3 regions of the Brevibacillus agri genome follow, and region 1 is predicted to be linked to each of the others. Evidence: riboswitches for the same ligand, from Rfam matches in the RefSeq annotation. Region 1 holds a riboswitch; each other region holds the start of a gene.
What was found. A riboswitch is a leader RNA that binds a small molecule or an ion and turns the genes downstream of it on or off. The one in region 1 is predicted to bind cobalamin.
Positions count from the first base shown of each region.

Region 2: another riboswitch for cobalamin. It lies ahead of BA6348_RS11390 (ABC transporter substrate-binding protein); the one in region 1 lies ahead of nrdI (class Ib ribonucleoside-diphosphate reductase assembly flavoprotein NrdI).
Region 3: another riboswitch for cobalamin. It lies ahead of BA6348_RS06850 (energy-coupling factor ABC transporter permease); the one in region 1 lies ahead of nrdI (class Ib ribonucleoside-diphosphate reductase assembly flavoprotein NrdI).

Region 1 is NZ_CP026363.1:2,895,101-2,900,918, reverse strand. Features, by position in the region: gene nrdF (class 1b ribonucleoside-diphosphate reductase subunit beta) at 1-340, opposite strand, end outside; gene nrdE (class 1b ribonucleoside-diphosphate reductase subunit alpha) at 405-2,489, opposite strand; gene nrdI (class Ib ribonucleoside-diphosphate reductase assembly flavoprotein NrdI) at 2,476-2,835, opposite strand; cobalamin riboswitch at 2,989-3,186, opposite strand; gene BA6348_RS14585 (alpha/beta hydrolase) at 3,361-4,182, shown strand; gene BA6348_RS14580 (ACT domain-containing protein) at 4,308-4,820, opposite strand; gene BA6348_RS14575 (hypothetical protein) at 4,854-5,186, opposite strand; gene mnmA (tRNA 2-thiouridine(34) synthase MnmA) at 5,206-5,818, opposite strand, start outside.
Region 2 is NZ_CP026363.1:2,272,102-2,277,919, forward strand. Features, by position in the region: gene BA6348_RS11375 (IS110 family RNA-guided transposase) at 1-808, shown strand, start outside; gene BA6348_RS11385 (MBL fold metallo-hydrolase) at 1,217-2,164, shown strand; cobalamin riboswitch at 2,300-2,448, shown strand; gene BA6348_RS11390 (ABC transporter substrate-binding protein) at 2,599-3,576, shown strand; gene BA6348_RS11395 (FecCD family ABC transporter permease) at 3,579-4,616, shown strand; gene BA6348_RS11400 (ABC transporter ATP-binding protein) at 4,624-5,400, shown strand; gene cobU (bifunctional adenosylcobinamide kinase/adenosylcobinamide-phosphate guanylyltransferase) at 5,414-5,818, shown strand, end outside.
Region 3 is NZ_CP026363.1:1,372,523-1,378,340, reverse strand. Features, by position in the region: one part of gene BA6348_RS06870 (IS3 family transposase) at 1-30, shown strand, start outside; gene BA6348_RS26530 (hypothetical protein) at 99-260, opposite strand; gene BA6348_RS06865 (energy-coupling factor ABC transporter ATP-binding protein) at 558-1,409, opposite strand; gene cbiQ (cobalt ECF transporter T component CbiQ) at 1,414-2,205, opposite strand; gene BA6348_RS06855 (energy-coupling factor ABC transporter substrate-binding protein) at 2,202-2,486, opposite strand; gene BA6348_RS06850 (energy-coupling factor ABC transporter permease) at 2,483-3,247, opposite strand; cobalamin riboswitch at 3,394-3,590, opposite strand; gene BA6348_RS06845 (quinone-dependent dihydroorotate dehydrogenase) at 3,745-4,836, opposite strand; gene BA6348_RS06840 (GerAB/ArcD/ProY family transporter) at 4,981-5,818, shown strand, end outside.

The DNA.
Region 1 (5,818 bases):
CAATTTCCTCCGTGGCCGCGAGCGTCGTGAAAATGCTGCTGTACGATTTGGCGTGGATTTGCTCCATCATGCCCATGAAAGCCAGGACGGCTTTGCGCTGCAGCCCGTCCACATGCTCCATGATTTTCGGCATCCCGACGCCGCCTTGCACGGTGTCGAGCAAAGTCAGTCCGCCGAGCACTTTTTTGTACGTGTCCCGTTCCGAAGCGCTGAGCTCCATCCAGGACATTTTGTCATCCGAGAGCGGAATCTCGTCATCGGTCCAGAACTGCATGATGTTCTGGTTCCAAAACGTCATCGTAAAATCGTCGTCTGGCCTGTTCCAATTGACAGCTTTCATTAGGGCGTTCCTCTTCTCTGAAAAAACTTTGTTCCATGCCGGATGGTTCCTCACAGTAAACGGCTTAAACGGCGCAGCTAATGCACTCTTCTACCGTCAAATGCTTGGTGCGCGTGTAGTAGAGCGACTTCAAGCCTTTTTTCGCGGCGTAAATATAGTAGCGCGCCAGCTCTCTGGTCGAGATGTTGCTGTTGACGTGCAGCACGGTGGAAATGCCTTGGTCCACATGCTCCTGGATTTCGGCGATCAGATCGATCACTTTGAACTGGTCGATCACATAGGCAGATTTGTAGTAAAAATAGTTTTCCTGCGACAAATACGGCATCGGGTAGTAGGTCGTCGAGTTCGCGTACGTTCTCGTTTCGATGTGCTCGACAACCGGCATCACGCTCGACGTCGCATTCTGAATGTAGGAAATGCTCTGCGTCGGCGCAATCGCCAGACGGTACGCGTGATACAGTCCGTTCTTCTGCACCTTTTGCTTGAGCGCGGCCCAATCCTCCGGCGTCGGAATGTGCATGCCTGCGAACAGTTGCTTGCCTTTTTCCGTGCGCGGACGGTAGTCGTTTGCGAGGTATTTGTCAAAATACGTGCCTTTGGCGTACTCCGACTGCTCGAAGCCCATGAAGGTTTCCCCTTTGGCCATGGCGATCTCCATGCTCATTTCCAGCGAGTAGAAGTTCATCATCATGAAGAACGTGCGGGCGAAGTCTTTTGCTTCCTCGCTCTCGTAGGCGATCTTGTTTTTCGCCAGGTAGCCGTTCAGGTTCATCGCACCCAGCCCGACGGAATGCAGCTCGCGGTTGGCCTTTTGCACGCCTGGCGCATTTTCCACGCGGGTCACATCGCTCACGGCGGTGATCGCCTCGATGCCCTCGCGCACGGATTCGCGCACTTTTTTGTGCTCCATCACGTTGACGATGTTCAAGGAAGCGAGATTGCAGCTAATGTCGCGGCGGATGATGTCCGGCTCGCCGTAGTTGGTAATCGTGGACGTCTCCTGGAGCTGGAAAATTTCCGTGCACAGGTTGGACATTTTCACGGAGCCGATGTCCTTCAGCGCGTGATTTTTGTTCGCGTTCGTCTTGTTCATGATGTACGGGTAGCCCGACTCCATCTGGATCATCGCGATCTTGGTGAGCATTTCGCGGGCGCTCATGACTACCTTTTTCTTGACGCGCTCGTTTGCCACCAGCTCGTCGTACATCTCGTCGAGATCCAGATCATCCAGATGGGCGCCGTACTCCTTGTAGACGGAGTAAGGAGCGAACACTGTCAACGGCTTGTTTTCCTCTGCCAGCTTGTAAAACACATTCGGCACGATCAGGCCGATCGACAGCGTCTTGATCCGCGACTTTTCATCGGCATTGATCTTTTTGCAATCGAGAAACTCGTTGATATCCCAGCCGAAGATGTTGTAGTAGGCTGCCCCGGAGCCTTTGCGCTGCCCCATCTGATCGGCGTAGGAAAACGCGTCCTCCAGCAGCTTGAGTACAGGCATGACGCCCTTGGCTGCGCCCTCGACGCCTTTGATCGGCTCTCCGCGCCCGCGCAGCTTGGACAGGTTGACGGCCACGCCGCCGCCGATTTTCGAAAGCTGCATGCAAGTGCCGAGAACGTAGTTGATCGAGTTCAAGGAGTCGTCCATTTCCAGCAGGAAGCAGGAGACCATTTCGCCGCGGCGGCTTTTCCCCGCATTGAGGAACGTCGGCGTCGCCGGCTGGAGTCGCTGGTCCATCATCGACACGGTCAGCCGCTTCGCCAGTTCGAAGTCTCCGCGCCCGAGCGAGAGCGCCACAATCGCCACCCGATCCGGGTACTGCTCCAGATACATCGATTTGTCGTCTGTTTTCAGGGCGTAGTCTTTGTAAAACTTGGAGATAGCCATGTACGAAGCGAATTGAAAACCAGCGTCATGCGCCAGGCGGAACACTTCATCGACCTGTTCAACCGTGTAGCTTTCATACACATTTTCATAAAAGTCATTTTCGATCAAATAGTCCATGCGCTCTTTCACGCTGTTGAAGGTCATCGTCTTCGCCTGTACTTCTTCCATGAAGACCGCGACTGCCTCTCTGTCCTTTTCCAGTTGGTAAAATCCGTCGCTTCCTCGCTGCATCAGTTGGTTGTTCAATTCAATGTGTCGCAATTGCTGCCACCCCACTCGTAAATTGTTCCACGTCACGGCCGGTACCGGACAGTTCGAATTTGGAAATGACCGGAACGCCATATTGGCTGGCGATCGTGTCTGCGCTTTTGGCAAAGCTGGCTCCCCAGTTGCGGTTGCCGCTGGCTGACACGCCGCGCAAATAGACATGATTCCGCTTCAGAAAACGGTCCACCTTCTCCGGCACCTGGCCAAAGCCTGTCGTGTACGTGACCAGAATGAACGGCTCGTCGATCACCATCTCCGGATCAATCTCCACGTGCGGCAGATCGAGCTTGCTGACGAATCGTCTCACGTTTCCTGTTTTCGAATCAAAAGCGATTAACATGTCCCTCATCCTTTACTGCTGTTCTATACTTTTTTAGCCAAAGTAAAAGCGCATCCGACGCCAAAATGTCGAATGCGCATGATGATCCCCATCGTATCCATCCGCCGAAAAACGAATGGAGCGCTCGAACACTTCCCTATCTCCCGTAGGTTACACAGTGCTGACGGTCAGGCAGGTCTCCTGGCTCGGGGTCATCGCTCCATTCGTGCCTTCCCGATCGGCTGAATCAGTGGCGCAAAAACCAAATGGAACTCTCTCATCACAGTGGCGGGACCGCGTCGGAATTTCACCGACTTCCCTATTAAGTCTACCAAATATAGCGTGGCAAACACCTGTCCGCATCAATATGTAGTTGGTAAAACTTACTTTACCTCAATATATCGTAGGAGTCAAGCTCGGCATGCTCTATTTTGGCGACTGATAATCTCTCTCATTTCTCTATTGCCAATCTCTGGTTTGCGTCCATATAATAGGTTTCATGCACAAAAAAGGTAACGCCACCGGCCGATTGGAGAGTGACCCCTGATGGAAAGCACGGTTTATGAAGCAGTAGCCATTCCGCGTTCGCAAACGAGAAAAATGACATACAACGACCGCACGTTCCACATCTTCGTCAGCATCCCCGACGTGGCTTTGCCGCCGTCCGGCTTCCCGGTCATTTACTTGCTGGATGCCAACTCGGTGTTTGGCACCATGACCGAAGCGATTCGCCTGCAATGCCGGGTTCCGGAAAGAACGGGCGTCGATCCGGCCATCGTCGTCGGCATCGGCTACCCGACAGAAGCGCCGTTCCACCCATCGCGCTACTACGACTTCACCCATGTCGTTCCCGCATCCGAGCTGCCCGCTCATCCGCGCGGCGGCGAATGGCCGGAAATGGGCGGGGCAGAAGGCTTCCTCAGCTTCATCGAAGACACGGTGAAGCCCGCGATCGAAAAGGACTTGCCCGTCGACCGCACGCGGCAAACGATTTTCGGACATTCGCTCGGCGGCTTGCTCGTGCTGCATGCCTTGCTGACCCGGCCACACGCGTACCAATGCTACATCGCCGGCAGCCCGTCGATCCACTGGAACGAAAGCGTCCTGCTGGAAGAGGAGCGCCGCCTGCCGTCCCTGCTCACAGACGACTTGCGGGTCAGAGCGCTGCTCGCCATCGGGGAGCTGGAAAACGACGGCCGCTTCCACGTCAACGTCAAGGCGCAGGCGATGGCTGAACGGTTGTCCGCCATGGGCAACGGGCAGATCGAAGCGTCGTTCCGCCAATTTCCGGACGAAAACCACACGTCTGTCCTGCACGTCCTCATCAGTCACGCCATTCGCTTTGCTTCCAAGCCAACTGCCCGCTAGTCAGGGCAGTTTTTTCTTTGCCTCGCTCCATGCACACAAGCAAGCAAACAAGGCAGTCGGCACACGCAAAAAACCGCCCATACGAAAACGATGAGCGGCCATGCATGCACTACTGCTCTTTTCGCCTATTGCAGAGACAACACCTTGTTGATCTGCGGCAGCTCCTCGATGGCAGCTACGACAGTTGGCGTAATCTCTTCGTCGGTGACGCAAATCAACAGGGCGTTTTTCCCCTTTTGCTCACGCGACACATTCATCTTGGAAATATTGATCTCGTGGTCAGCCAGCTTGCGGGACACGTCGTAAATGACGCCCGGATAGTCGGTATGGTGCACCAACAGACCGTGAGCGCCCGGAGGGATCCGACAGGCGCAGTAGTTGATCTCGCTGATGTACACTTCGCGCCAGTCCTGGGCAAACGTGTATTTGTTCGCTCCCACGCGCAAATTCGCCAGATGGTTGGCGTACTCGCCGGAGCTGTTTTGAACCGAAACGCCGCTGCCAAGTCCATCCACCAGAAGCGAAGCGATCTCTTCTTTATTTTCATGGGCCAAAATGCTCAGGGACGCCCCTGCGAGCTGCGGCTCCAGTCTGCGAATCAATTGGGCCAATTCACGAAGTCCAGCATATTGGGTCATGTAATCCCCTCACTCTCCCAGTCAGGTTAATCCTTAATGCGGAAGAATCCACTCTTCCGGTTCCTTGATAATCGAGGAATGGTTATCGGAGCGATACCAGGCTGTCAGGCTTTGCCCATCTTTCGTGTACACGATGCGATAGATGGTGTTGCCCTTTCCGCTTTTCGGGAAGGGACTCTCCTCGGGAGGAACCACTGTCACACCACCCGCTTCAATCACGCCACCCTTTTCCTTGATGACGCTCTCGATCACGGTCATGTGCTCGTTGCTCGTGGCCGACATCCCCACGTAAGCGAGTATTCCCAGCAAAAGCGCTCCCGCCAAAAACGAAACAATAATCACTTTTGACTTTTTCGTAGCATCCACCAAGCGCTTCCCCCGTTATTCAATTCTCTTTGTCGATCAAACGCACCTTGTCAATCGTACCTCCGCCCAGGCACACTTCCCCATCGTAAAAGACGACGGCTTGGCCAGGAGTAACCGCTTTTTGCGGCTCGGCGAAAACGACTTCTACGGTGTTGCCCTCGCGGATGTGCACCGTCACTTGCTGGTCCGGCTGGCGATAGCGGAATTTCGCGGTGCACGCAAACGATTCGGTCGGCTTGTTCGCGCTCACCCAGCTTACGTCTGTCGCCAGCAAGCTACTCGAATACAGGCGGGGATGGTTGGAGCCTTCGCCGACGATCAAGACGTTGCGCTCCAGGTCTTTGTCCACCACAAACCACGGCTGGCCGGTCTTGCCGTGCCCGCCGCCAATCCCCAGGCCTTGGCGCTGGCCGAGCGTGTAGTACATCAGGCCGTCATGCTGCCCGATCACGTCTCCGTCTACCGTTTCGATATTGCCGGGCTTGGCTGGCAAGTAGTTTTGCAAAAACTCGCGGAAGTTGCGTTCGCCAATGAAGCAAATCCCTGTGCTGTCCTTCTTTTTCGCGGTGTAAAGCCCGGCTTCTTCGGCAATTTTGCGCACCTCGGGCTTCGGCAAATGCCCGATCGGGAAC
Region 2 (5,818 bases), 620 kb from region 1:
GGTGAGCTTGAATCAAGTGAAAGCTCGGATTACAAACTGGTTTGACCGCTACTTTCCGGAGTATCCACAAGTGTTTAAGGACTGGGAAGGCAAGGCATCACTGATGACCATGCGCCAGTTTCCCACTCCAGAGGAGATTGTCTCGATAGGCGCCAGAGGCGTTCTCACACATTGGAAGACGGAAATCAAGCGTGGGGTGGGCATCAAGAGAGCGGAGCAGCTCTATGCTGCCGCTACGGTCTCTATCGGGCTTACCGAGGGGCTGACAGCTGCCCGAATCGAGCTTGCCGCCTTGCTGCAGCAGTACGATCTGTACTGCAAGCAAGAAGAAAGCATTATGACGGAAGTCCTGCAGATTCTGGAGAAGATCCCCGGAACGAAGCAAATGCTGAGCATCCCAGGGATTGGCATTCTGACCGTCGCCGGCTTCTTGGCGGAGGTTGGCGATCTGAACAACTACGACCATGGACAGCAGATCATCCGTCTGGCTGGGCTGAATCTGACGGAGAACAGCTCTGGAAAACGTAAGGGAAAGACCGGAATCAGCAAGCGGGGGCGCTCTCGCCTAAGAGGCATCTTGTTCCGCTGCATGCTGCCGATGGTAGCCAAAAACAAAGAGTTTAAAGCGCTCCACGAGTATTATACAACGCGTAGTCAAAATCCGCTCAAGAAGAAGCAATCGATTATCGCCTTATGTGGAAAACTGGTTCGCGTCCTCTATGCACTGGGGACAAAGCAGAAAGAGTATAACGCAAACGAAGTATTGGGGCCGATTCGACAAGCCCAGCTACAACAAAGTGCTGCATAAAGCTTATCAACAAACCTGTCATCTCGCTTATTCACATGTGTACAACCATGACAACGGAAGCACCGGAGAAGCCGAAGAATTATAATCCATAAGGGCAACGACCCAGTCGAGGAGCTAGAATCGGCCTCCACCCCTTGAGAGGTAGAACGAAGGAATGTAAGGGCATAGACCCAGCGTGACATGGGAGGGTAAACCCCGAGGGCGGATGTGGAGATCCACTGTGCGATCATACCTTTTTATCCACAGTCTGGAAACTGGTGATTGCAGGCTCTATTCCCGCCACAGCCCTTACAGAAATATTTGTATCTCCTTCAATCTTCCGACAAGAGCTTTAAGATGTCAAAGTTAAAAAACAGAGAATGAGCGAGAAAACAGGAGAAAACATTACTTTATAGTGGGAGGGTATACATGAAAGCTACAGAACCGATTTTCCTGGGGCATCGCATCCATCTGATCGACGGGTTTGATATGGGCTGGGCGCAGCGGACGGGAACGTACGTCATCGCCGAGGACGAGTTGACCCTGGTCGAGACAGGGCCGAGTCCTTCTGTCCCGTACATACGGGAAGGGCTGCGCAGGCTCGGATTTTCCCCGGAGCAAGTGAAGTACATCATCGTGACGCACATTCACCTCGATCACGCGGGGGGAGCGGGACTTTTTTTGCGCGAGTGCCCGCAGGCAAAAATCGTGGTGCATCCAAAAGGAGCGCGCCATCTGGTGGACCCGAGTCGGTTGATCGCGGGCGCCAGAGCGGTGTATCACGACGATTTTGACCGCCTGTTCGATCCGATTGTCGCCGTTCCCGAAGAGCGGATCATCGTGCGCGCCGACCAGGAGACGCTGCAAATTGGCGCCAACTGTGTCCTGGAATTTTGGGACACGCCGGGACATGCCAACCATCATTTCAGCATTTACGACCCGGTCAGCCGCGGCATGTTCACGGGAGATACAGCGGGTGTCTTCTATCCGCAGCTTCAACGGGACGGGATTCACTTCGTCCTGCCGTCCACCTCGCCGAACCAGTTTGACCCGCAGGCGATGCTGCGCTCCGTGGAACGCTTTGAACAGCGCGGTCTTGCGCGAATCTATTTCGGGCATTTCGGCATGACTGACGATGTTGCCGACGTCTATCGGCAGGTGCGCGAGTGGCTTCCTGTCTTTGTGGCGGAAGGGGAGGCGGTCGTAGCCGCTGGACTCGGCGATGGCGAACTGGCGGAGCGGCTGTTCGGGCGTGTACTGGCGCATCTGCAATCGTTCGGGATCGGCGACGGGCATGAGGTGCTGGACGTGCTGCGGCTCGATTTGCAAGTATGTGCGATGGGAATTGTCGACTATTTGCAAAAGCGCAGGAAATAGCGGGAGACGCCAGACAGCGGGTACGAGACGGGCAGCATGGGCTTACGTAGCCGTGGCAGCAGCGAAAAAGCATTCTTTTTTTGGCAAAGGAATGCTATCATGATGGATGAGTCTTAGCAGTTGTAGGCCATTGCAATTGAATACGCGCAAACAGGTGCCTTGGTCCTTGCCAAAGGACGAGGTGAAAAGGGAAGCCGGTGCAAGTCCGGCGCGGTCCCGCCACTGTAAAGCGGCTGTCGCAATAGCTGCCAAGCCAGGAGACCTGCCTGTTTGCCTGATGTGCCTGCGCCTTCGCGGAAAGGTTCGGCCCGTTCAGGACGTTTTTTTGCGTGAGCATGGATGAGCCTGACATGTCGACCCTTTGGTTCCGGTTGGAAGCGAAGGGTTTTTGTTTGCTAAGAATCAACCAGTCGCACAGAAAGGAAGTCATACATATGAAACGCGCATGGAAACTGCTCATCCCGCTGGTGCTTGCTGCAAGTCTCGTCGGCTGCGGCGGCAACACCCAGACGGCACCTGCTCCGCAGGCAGAAGCACCGCAGACAGCACCACAGGACGCGGCTGCCAAGCAGACCGTCTACCCGCTTACCGTCACAGACGCGACCGGAAAAGAAGTGACCGTGGCAAAAGAGCCGCAACGAATCGTCTCGACTTCCCCGGCAGAGACGGAAATCTTGTTCGCGCTCGGCTTGAACGAGCGGATTGTCGGTGTCTCCGACTTCGACGACTATCCGGCAGAAGCGAGCACGAAGCCAAAAGTGGGCGGAGTCGTCAAGCCGAGCGAAGAAGCGATTCTCGCCCAGTCGCCCGATCTGGTCATCGGCGGAATTTCGATGGAAAAGCCGGTTGCCGACAAGCTGAAATCGCTCGGCATGCCAGTGTACGTCACGCATCCGAAAAAAGTGGATGACATCCTGAACAACATTTTGACGATGGGGGTTATCACCAACCGACAGGAGCAGGCGGAAAAAGTCGTCGCCGCGATGAAGCAGGATATCGCCCGCGTACAGGAAGCCGTCAAAGCGGTGAAGCCGGAAAACAAGAAAAAAGTGTACCTGGAGTTTGCGCCAGGCTGGACCGTGGGCAAAGGGGAGTTCCTCGACGAGCTGGTGACGCTGGCAGGCGGGACGAACATTGCGGCCGACACAGAGGGCTGGAACCCAATCAGCGAGGAAAAGATTTTGAAAAGCGATCCCGACGTCATTTTGTACGCCAAAGGCATTACGGATGACAAGACGGGCACGAAGCTGGAAGAGATCATCGCAAACCGCAACGGCTGGGATACGATGAAGGCGATCCGCGAGAAGCAAGTGTTCGGAATGGACCAAAACCTGCTGGCGCGCCCAGGCCCGCGCATTACACAAGGTTTGATCGAGGTAGCTAAAGCGATTTATCCTGACCTGGTGAAATAAAAATGAAAAAGCAATGGCTTATATGGGGAGGAGCGAGCAGCCTTGTGCTGCTCGTATCCGTGGTGGTCAGCATTTCGATGGGGGCGGCGTCGCTCTCTCTTTCGCAAGTATGGCTCATCCTCTTGCACCAGCTTCCCGGCATGTCGGAGTGGATTCCGGCGACATGGCCGGAGTCGTCCGAGCAGATCGTGATGAAGGTGCGTTTTCCGCGCGTCGTACTGGCCATTTTGATCGGAGCTTGCCTGTCGCTTGCGGGCGCGGGCTTTCAAGGCGTGCTGCGCAACCCGCTTGCGGACCCGTTCACGATGGGCGTAGCGTCCGGTTCGGCCGTCGGGGCGGCTTTTCTGATCCTGTTCGGCTTGCAGTTTGCTGTTCTTGGAGAGTGGAGCACGCCTGTCGTCGCCTTTTTGACGGGGCTTGTCAGCTTGTGGATTGTGCTTGCCCTCGCCAAGACGCAAGGCAAGCTGCAGACGGAGACGCTTATTTTGTCTGGCGTCGTCATTCAGGCGTTTCTCGGCTCGCTCGTGTCCTTCATGGTGTCGCTGTCGGATCAGACGGTGAACGAGATCGTTTTCTGGCTGATGGGAAGCCTGTCGTTTCGCGGCTGGGCCTTCACGTACGTCCTGGTCCCGTATTTGCTGATCGGCGTGCTCGTGCTGCTTGGCTATGCCCGCTCGTTGAACCTGTTTGCGCTCGGGGAGCGGCAGGCGGCGCATCTCGGAGTCAACGTCGACAAGACGAAGCTCATCATTTTGCTCGTCTCTACGCTCCTGACTGCAGCGGCGGTTTCGATTGCGGGCGTCATCGGGTTTGTCGGGCTGGTCGTGCCGCATCTGGTGCGGATGATGGTCGGGCCTGACTACCGCATTTTGCTGCCGATGGCGACCATCTGCGGCGGTGTGTACGTGCTGTGGGCGGATACGCTGGCGCGAATGCTGCTCGTGCCGACAGAAATCCCGCTCGGGGTCGTGACTGCGTTTTTGGGAGCGCCGTTTTTCGCCTATTTGCTGAAGCAAAACAAACGGATCGGAAGGAGGTAGTCGCGTCATGATCGAAGTGCGCGGGCTGCAAAAGTCTTACCAGGATGTGTCCGTCCTGCGCGAGATCGGGTTTACAGTCCAGCAGGGCGAGTTTTTTGGCATCATCGGCCCGAATGGGAGCGGAAAATCAACGCTTTTGAAAATGCTCTCCGGTGTGATTGCCGCTGATGCGGGAGAAATCACGCTCGCGGGCAAACCGGTTGGCCGCTATACGCGCAAGGAGCTGGCGCGGGTTCTCGCCGTACTCGAACAGGAGGGGCTGCCTCCGGTCGGCTTTCGCGTTCGCGAGGTGCTGGAAATGGGGCGCTACCCGTACCAAAACTGGCTGGGCGAGGAACAGACAGACGTCGGGCCGCTCATCGACGAGATCATGCAGCTTTTGGGCCTGACACCGCTTGCCGATCGCACGCTGGATCAACTGAGCGGAGGGGAAAAGCAGCGCGTCGCCTTGGGCAAGGCGCTCGTGCAAAAGCCGCAGGTGCTGCTTCTGGACGAACCGACGACTTATCTCGATATCGGCTACCAGATTCAACTGATGGACATTGTGCGCAAGTGGCAAAAGACGACGCAGGTGACCGTGGTCGCGGTGCTCCACGACCTGAATCTCGCTTCGCTCTATTGCGATCGCATCCTGATGCTGCACAAAGGCGAGCAGATCGGCGTAGGCACGCCAACAGACATGCTGCAAAGCGACCGGATCGAGGCGGTGTACGGGACGCGGCCGATCGTCATGGAGCATCCTGTCCACCGTTTGCCGCAAATCATGCTGCAATCCGGGTCGTAATGGGGGAATACAGATGATCGTACTCGTGACAGGCGGCGCTCGCAGCGGCAAGAGCACCTTCGCGGAAAAATACGCGGCCCATCTGGGGCAATCGGGCGTCTATATCGCCACCGCGCAAGCTTTTGACGAGGAGCTGCAGGAGCGCGTAGCCAGGCATCGCGAGCGCAGGCGAACGAGCGCGTTTTGCTGGGAGACGATCGAGGAGCCTTACGCCCTCGCAGACGTGATCCGCTCGCTTGGGCAACGGGACGAGCTGGCGCAAAAACAGGCGGTCGTCGTGGTCGATTGCCTGATCGTCTGGCTGTCCAACTGGCTGATTCGCCACGAGCAGGACGAGGCGTTCGCGCGCACGCTTGCGCAGGCAGACGAGCTGATTGCGGCTGTAGAGGACTTTCCCGGGACGATTTTGTTTGTCACA
Region 3 (5,818 bases), 1.5 Mb from region 1:
GTCCAATACCGGGAATCGATCGCCGCTTAAGATAGCGTCTTTTTTTAGTGTCTACTTGACGGGGCTATGACCAGGCCGAGAAGGGCTTTTGGCGCGGGCTACGACTTTCCTGTCAAATACTCGTCTTTCGCCTTTTTTTCCTGTTCTTCGTTGGTCATTTCTTTTTCCAGGACATTGAACATGAGCTGGTCTTTGACTTTGCCGGGGAATTCTTTTTGCTCCACGCCAGCAAGCCCTGAGCTCAAGGAATCGTGTTCCATCGCGATACCTCCAGAGGAATTTTGAGGTTAAGATGCCCCAAAAAAACAGCGGCCATGCACGGCGCTCGGAAACCACCCATACACGGCGTTCGCCACCAATCAGCGCAATCCCCGTTATCCGGCAGGCAGGAAAAGCCCCATTGAAGCGAATGAGACAGCGCCAAGCAAAAGCGGTCATCCAAAACGTCAGACCGACCACAGGCACAGCAGCCGGCCTCCTTTCCTTTTGCCCAAAACCGCGCAACGTTTGGCACGCAAAAAAGCGGCCGCCGAGACGACCGCTTGCCTGTACCTTATCTACCGGACCATCACCTGTCCGGCCAGCCGTGTTTTTAATTCCTCCAGCGAACACGGAATCCGTTCGCCCGCCTCCCGCCTCCATTCAGGCGGCAACGCATCCCACAGCTCGGCGATCAGCGGCATGCCCAAATGCAGGCTTTCCAGCATTTCTCTTCGCGCCAGCGCCTCCTGGGGCTCTCCGGCAAAAATCAGCCGGCCTTCATCCATGACGCAAATCCACTCCGCCCATTCGAAAGCGATGTCCATATCGTGGGTCGCCATCAGCACGGTCGTGCCGTTTTGGTGAATGGCATCCAGCTCGCGCAGCAAATTTTTGGTCTGGTAACGGTCGAGGTAGGCCGTAGGCTCATCCAACAGCAGCAGCTCCGGCGCAAGCACCATGACCCCGGCAAGGGCGAGACGCCGCTTTTGTCCCAGGCTGAGGTGGTGAATCGGAACGTCCGCCAGCTCTGTCATGCCAAACGCGTCCAGGACAGCCCGCACTTTCTCGCGGATTACGTCGGCGGGCAAGTTCCGGTTGCACAGCCCGTAGGAAATATCCTCGGCGACCGTGCTGGCGATCAACTGATGCTCCGGGTCCTGGAAGACCAGCCCGACTTTTTGCGTCATCTCTTGCAAGGCAGCGCGTTTGTAGCTGAGGGGCGTTCCTCGCCACAGCACTTGCCCTTGCTGCGGCTGGATGATGCCGTTCCCGTGCAAAAACAAGGTGGACTTGCCGCAGCCGTTTCGCCCGAGCAAGGCGCATTTTTTCCCCTCCGGAATGCCCAGGGACAACCCTTTCAGGACAGGGCCACGGCCGCCTGGATAGGCGTAGTGCAAATCAACAAATTCCAACAGCCATGATGTCAAAGCATTACCCTCCTGTCCACCACTCCAGCAAAATCAGCAAAATACAGCCTGCGATTGACTCTGCTTCATATCGGCCGGAGCGAGAATGAGTGTGCAAGGAAAGCACCTGCAGGCTTTCCCCGAAGCCTCTCGCTGCCATCCCTTTGTACAGCGCATCGTACTTGCGCATGGACCTGACGAACAACTGCGCGGCCAGTCCGCTCGCATCCCGCAGCATCGCCCGGAACCCGCGATGGCCTCCGCGCGCGCGCTGGGCAATCCACAGTTGATGAGAGACGCCGAGCAGCACGAAAATAAAACGGTACGTAATCATGAGCAAATCCGTCACGATGACCGGAAGTTTCAGCTTGCGCAGCACTTGCAAAATCTCGGCAAACGGCACGGTAAACAAGACAAAAGCAAAGCAGGCGAGGCTGGCCATCGTCCGCCAAAAAAGCAGCCACACCTTGTCGAGCGCGCTTGCCGGAACGTAGACCAGATACGGCCCGATCTTCCACGCCGCAACTGCCTGGACGACCGCCCCTGCATCCGCTCTTACTGCTTCCAGCAACAGCGCCGGAAGCCCCAGGACAAAAAACGACAGGGACAAGATGAAAAATCCGAAATAGAAACGGACGGGAATACGGGCATACACCATTACCCATACTCCCATCCATAGACAAATCGCCATCTGCAACCATTCATGTCCCGTCAAAACGAGCAAAATCAGCACGCCCGCAAACAGGAGCTTGTGCTCAGGCGGCAAAAATCGCAGCCGGTTTTGATAGGAAAGCGAATCAAGCTGCTGCCAATTCATTTTTTATGCTTATCCAGCCGGCCCTTGTACAATCCCACGGCATAGCCGACAACGCCCGCCCCGAGCGCCGCTTGCACCGCGAACAGCAAGCTCTCTGTCTCGCCACCTGGCGGTTCAAGCAACGGCTCGAACCACGGCTCGTAAGCAGGGGCGATTTCCTTGATCGCTTCCTCAGCCGCTCCATCTGCTCCCCCGAACTCCGAATCCTGCACCAACAGCAACGGCACAACCGCCAGCAAGACTACGCCCAGGAGCAGCAGCCAGTTCATCCCTTTTTTCACAGCGATTCCTCCCGTTTCAGCAGGCGAAGTTGCGCCAGCTCTTTTGCATTGTAAGACTGCAGCCAGTTCCAGACGAGCACGGTCAAAAGCCCTTCGCTGATCGCCAACGGAACCTGGGTGATGGCAAAAATTCCTGCGAATTTCGCGAACGATGCCATAACGCCGCCGGATTCAGCCGGGAAAGCCAAAGCCAACTGCACGGAGGTCACGACATAAGTAGCCAAGTCTGCGAGCGCAGCAGCAGCGAATACGGCCAAACGCTGTCCGCCGTTTCCGCGCACGATCAGGCGATAGACGCCGTAAGCTACCATCGGCCCTACTACTGCCATGGACACCGCATTGGCTCCAAGCGTCGTCAGCCCTCCATGCGCCAAAAGCAGCGCCTGGAACAGCAGCACCAGGCTGCCGAGCACGGACATGACCCACGGGCCAAACATGATCGCGCCAAGCCCGGTTCCCGTCGGGTGCGAGCTGCTGCCCGTCACCGAAGGAATTTTCAGCGCAGACAACACAAAGGCAAACGCGCCGGATACGCCGATCAGCAGCTTCATTTGCGGATGCTCCTTGACGATTTTGTTCAAGGAACGAATGCCGAAAATAAAAAATGGAATAAATACTACCCACCAAAACAGCGCCCAGCCCAGCGGCAAATACCCTTCCATGATGTGCATCGCGTGGGACGTCTGCGGTTCATTTACGAGAAAATAAAGGACAAAGCCTGCAATCAACAGACAGGTCGAAACGAAACGGGATCGATTCAAGACATTTCCTCCTCCTTTGCTGTTCTTTCTTTTTTCACCAACAAAAAAACCTCATCCGCTAGCAGACGAGGTATGCGCACAAAAACAACAGACCGTTGGCACAGTCCTATTGCTTCGTATTCACCGCTCCTTTCCGCGAAGGTATTCCTGGGTGTGGCAAGTAGGTAGGTCTCCTGGCTTTCAGCTCATCGCGCTCTTTGTCCTTCCCCATATGAATATGAGTGGCTCTATCTCAAAGAGAACTCCCTGATTACAGTGGCGGGACCGCTCGGGACTTTCACCCGATTCCCTGTTACCCTTTATGCGGCTTGCACATAAAGGCACCTATCGCCGACGATATGCAATTGTTAGATAGTTCTTGCTTGTCCCACATTATTATACAGAATCAAGGGAAAAAGCGGAAGAATATAATCAGCGGAGTATAACTGCGTAAAAAAACCGATGCCCCGCCATTCCGGGAGTCATCGGTCTTTGTTGCATCCGCTTCTTTTTTATGCTTACGACCTGGCGTCCACGCCGACCGCTTCGCTGATGTGGGAAAAGCCGTCGCGCTTCAACAGTTGCAAAAGCTTTTTGTTGATTTGCTTGGAGATGCCCGGGCCTTGATAAATCATTCCGGTGTACACTTGCACGAGACTTGCGCCCGCCCGGATTTTCGCGTACGCATCTTCCCCCGTGAAAATGCCCCCTACGCCAATGATCGGCACCTTGTCGCCCACTTCCTGGTAAATTTCTTTTACCCAGGCAGTCGAACGCTCTGTCAGCGGTTTTCCGCTCAGTCCTCCCGCTTCCTCGGCATAGTGATGCCCTTGAACGGCTTCACGCGACAAGGTCGTATTGGTGGCAATAATGCCGGAAATGCCCTCTTCCACCGCTCCTTGCACGACATCGCGCATGTGCTCGTCGGACATGTCGGGGGCTACTTTGAGCAGAATCGGCTTTTTCTGAATGCCGCGCGCTTCCATTTCCGCCGCTTTTTCGCGCACCGCCCGCACCAGCAGCCGCATGCTCTCGGTTTCCTGCAAATCGCGAAGATTGGGCGTATTCGGAGAGCTGATATTAATGACGAAATAATGGCCGTACGAATAGAGCATGTCCAGGCATTTGATATAGTCAGAAGCCGCTTCCTCATTGGGAGTGACTTTGTTTTTGCCAATGTTGATCCCGATCGGAACATCGGAATACGCGTAATCGACCAGGTGCTGCGAAGCCAAATAAGCACCGTGGTTGTTGAAGCCCATCCGGTTGATGATCGCCTCGTGCTCAGGCAGGCGAAACAGGCGCGGCCGCGGATTGCCCGGCTGTCCTTGCGGGGTCAATGTCCCGACTTCCACGAACCCGAACCCGAGCGCACCCAGTGCATGATACACTTCGGCATTTTTGTCAAAACCGGCGGCGAGCCCTACCGGATTGGGAAACGTCATTCCCCACAGCTTTGTGGCAAGACGCTCGTCCTTCACCTGAAACATCATTCGCAGCAAGCTTTTTCCCGGAGCAGAATCTTCCACCAGCTTCAGGGCATCAACCGTTCTTTCATGAATCTCTTCCGTATCCATCTGGAACAGATATTTCCTAATGAGCTTATACATCCCGGCTGCACTCCTTACTCCATTTTTACCTCATTGTAGAATACCACACTTTATTTATCGTGGGCTAACCTTTATACGCGATACATATTTCCAGCCGGGCAAACAAACCATAACAAAACCACCAAGTCGGGGGGACGTTGGTTCATGAAAGCAGACGGAAAAATCGGGATTGGCCAAGCGATCATGGTGATGATGCTGTCGATCGGAATCACCAATCATGTCACCCTTATCCCCCTGCTGCTCAGCAAAGCCGGGCGCGATGCCTGGCTGAGTGTCATCTTTGGCATGATCCCCTTTTGTGTTTGGGCGTACGCGCTCTATTTCATCAACAGCCGCATCGGACAGCAGTCGTTGTCCCACTGGCTCTTGCTCCGGTCCGGAAAAGCCGTCCGCTTCCTGCTGCTCATCCCCATCATGCTCTGCCTGTACATGATGGCACTCGTCAATCTGGTTGATACCCAAACGTGGACAACCGTCAACTATTTGCCGCAGACGCCCGAGTGGGTGACTGCGCTTGCCCTGATGATCTTGTGCGTTCTCGCATCCTACGGCGGCATTGCCTCAGTCGGCATTACTTCGGGCATATTGCTGCCCATTGTCTCCTTGCTTGGCATGTTCGTCGCATTCGGCAACGTACCGAAAAAAGACTACTCCCAGCTCTTGCCGCTGTTCCAGAACGGAATTGCCCCTACCGTGCACGCCATGGTTTTTGTCGGGGGTGGCTTTACCGAGCTGTTCCTGCTGCTGTTGCTGCAGCATCACGTGCGCAAACCGCTGCGGCTCATCCACTACATCGTCATGATTGCCATTACCTTGGTCCTGACGCTCAGCCCGCTGACGGGAGCCATCGCCGAGTTCGGGCCTGTGGAGTCGATGCGCCAGCGCTTTCCTGCCTTTGAACAATGGCGGCTTTTGACGATCGGAAAAGACATCGAAAACATGGAGTTTTTTTCCATCTTTCAATGGCTGTCCGGCTCGTTTA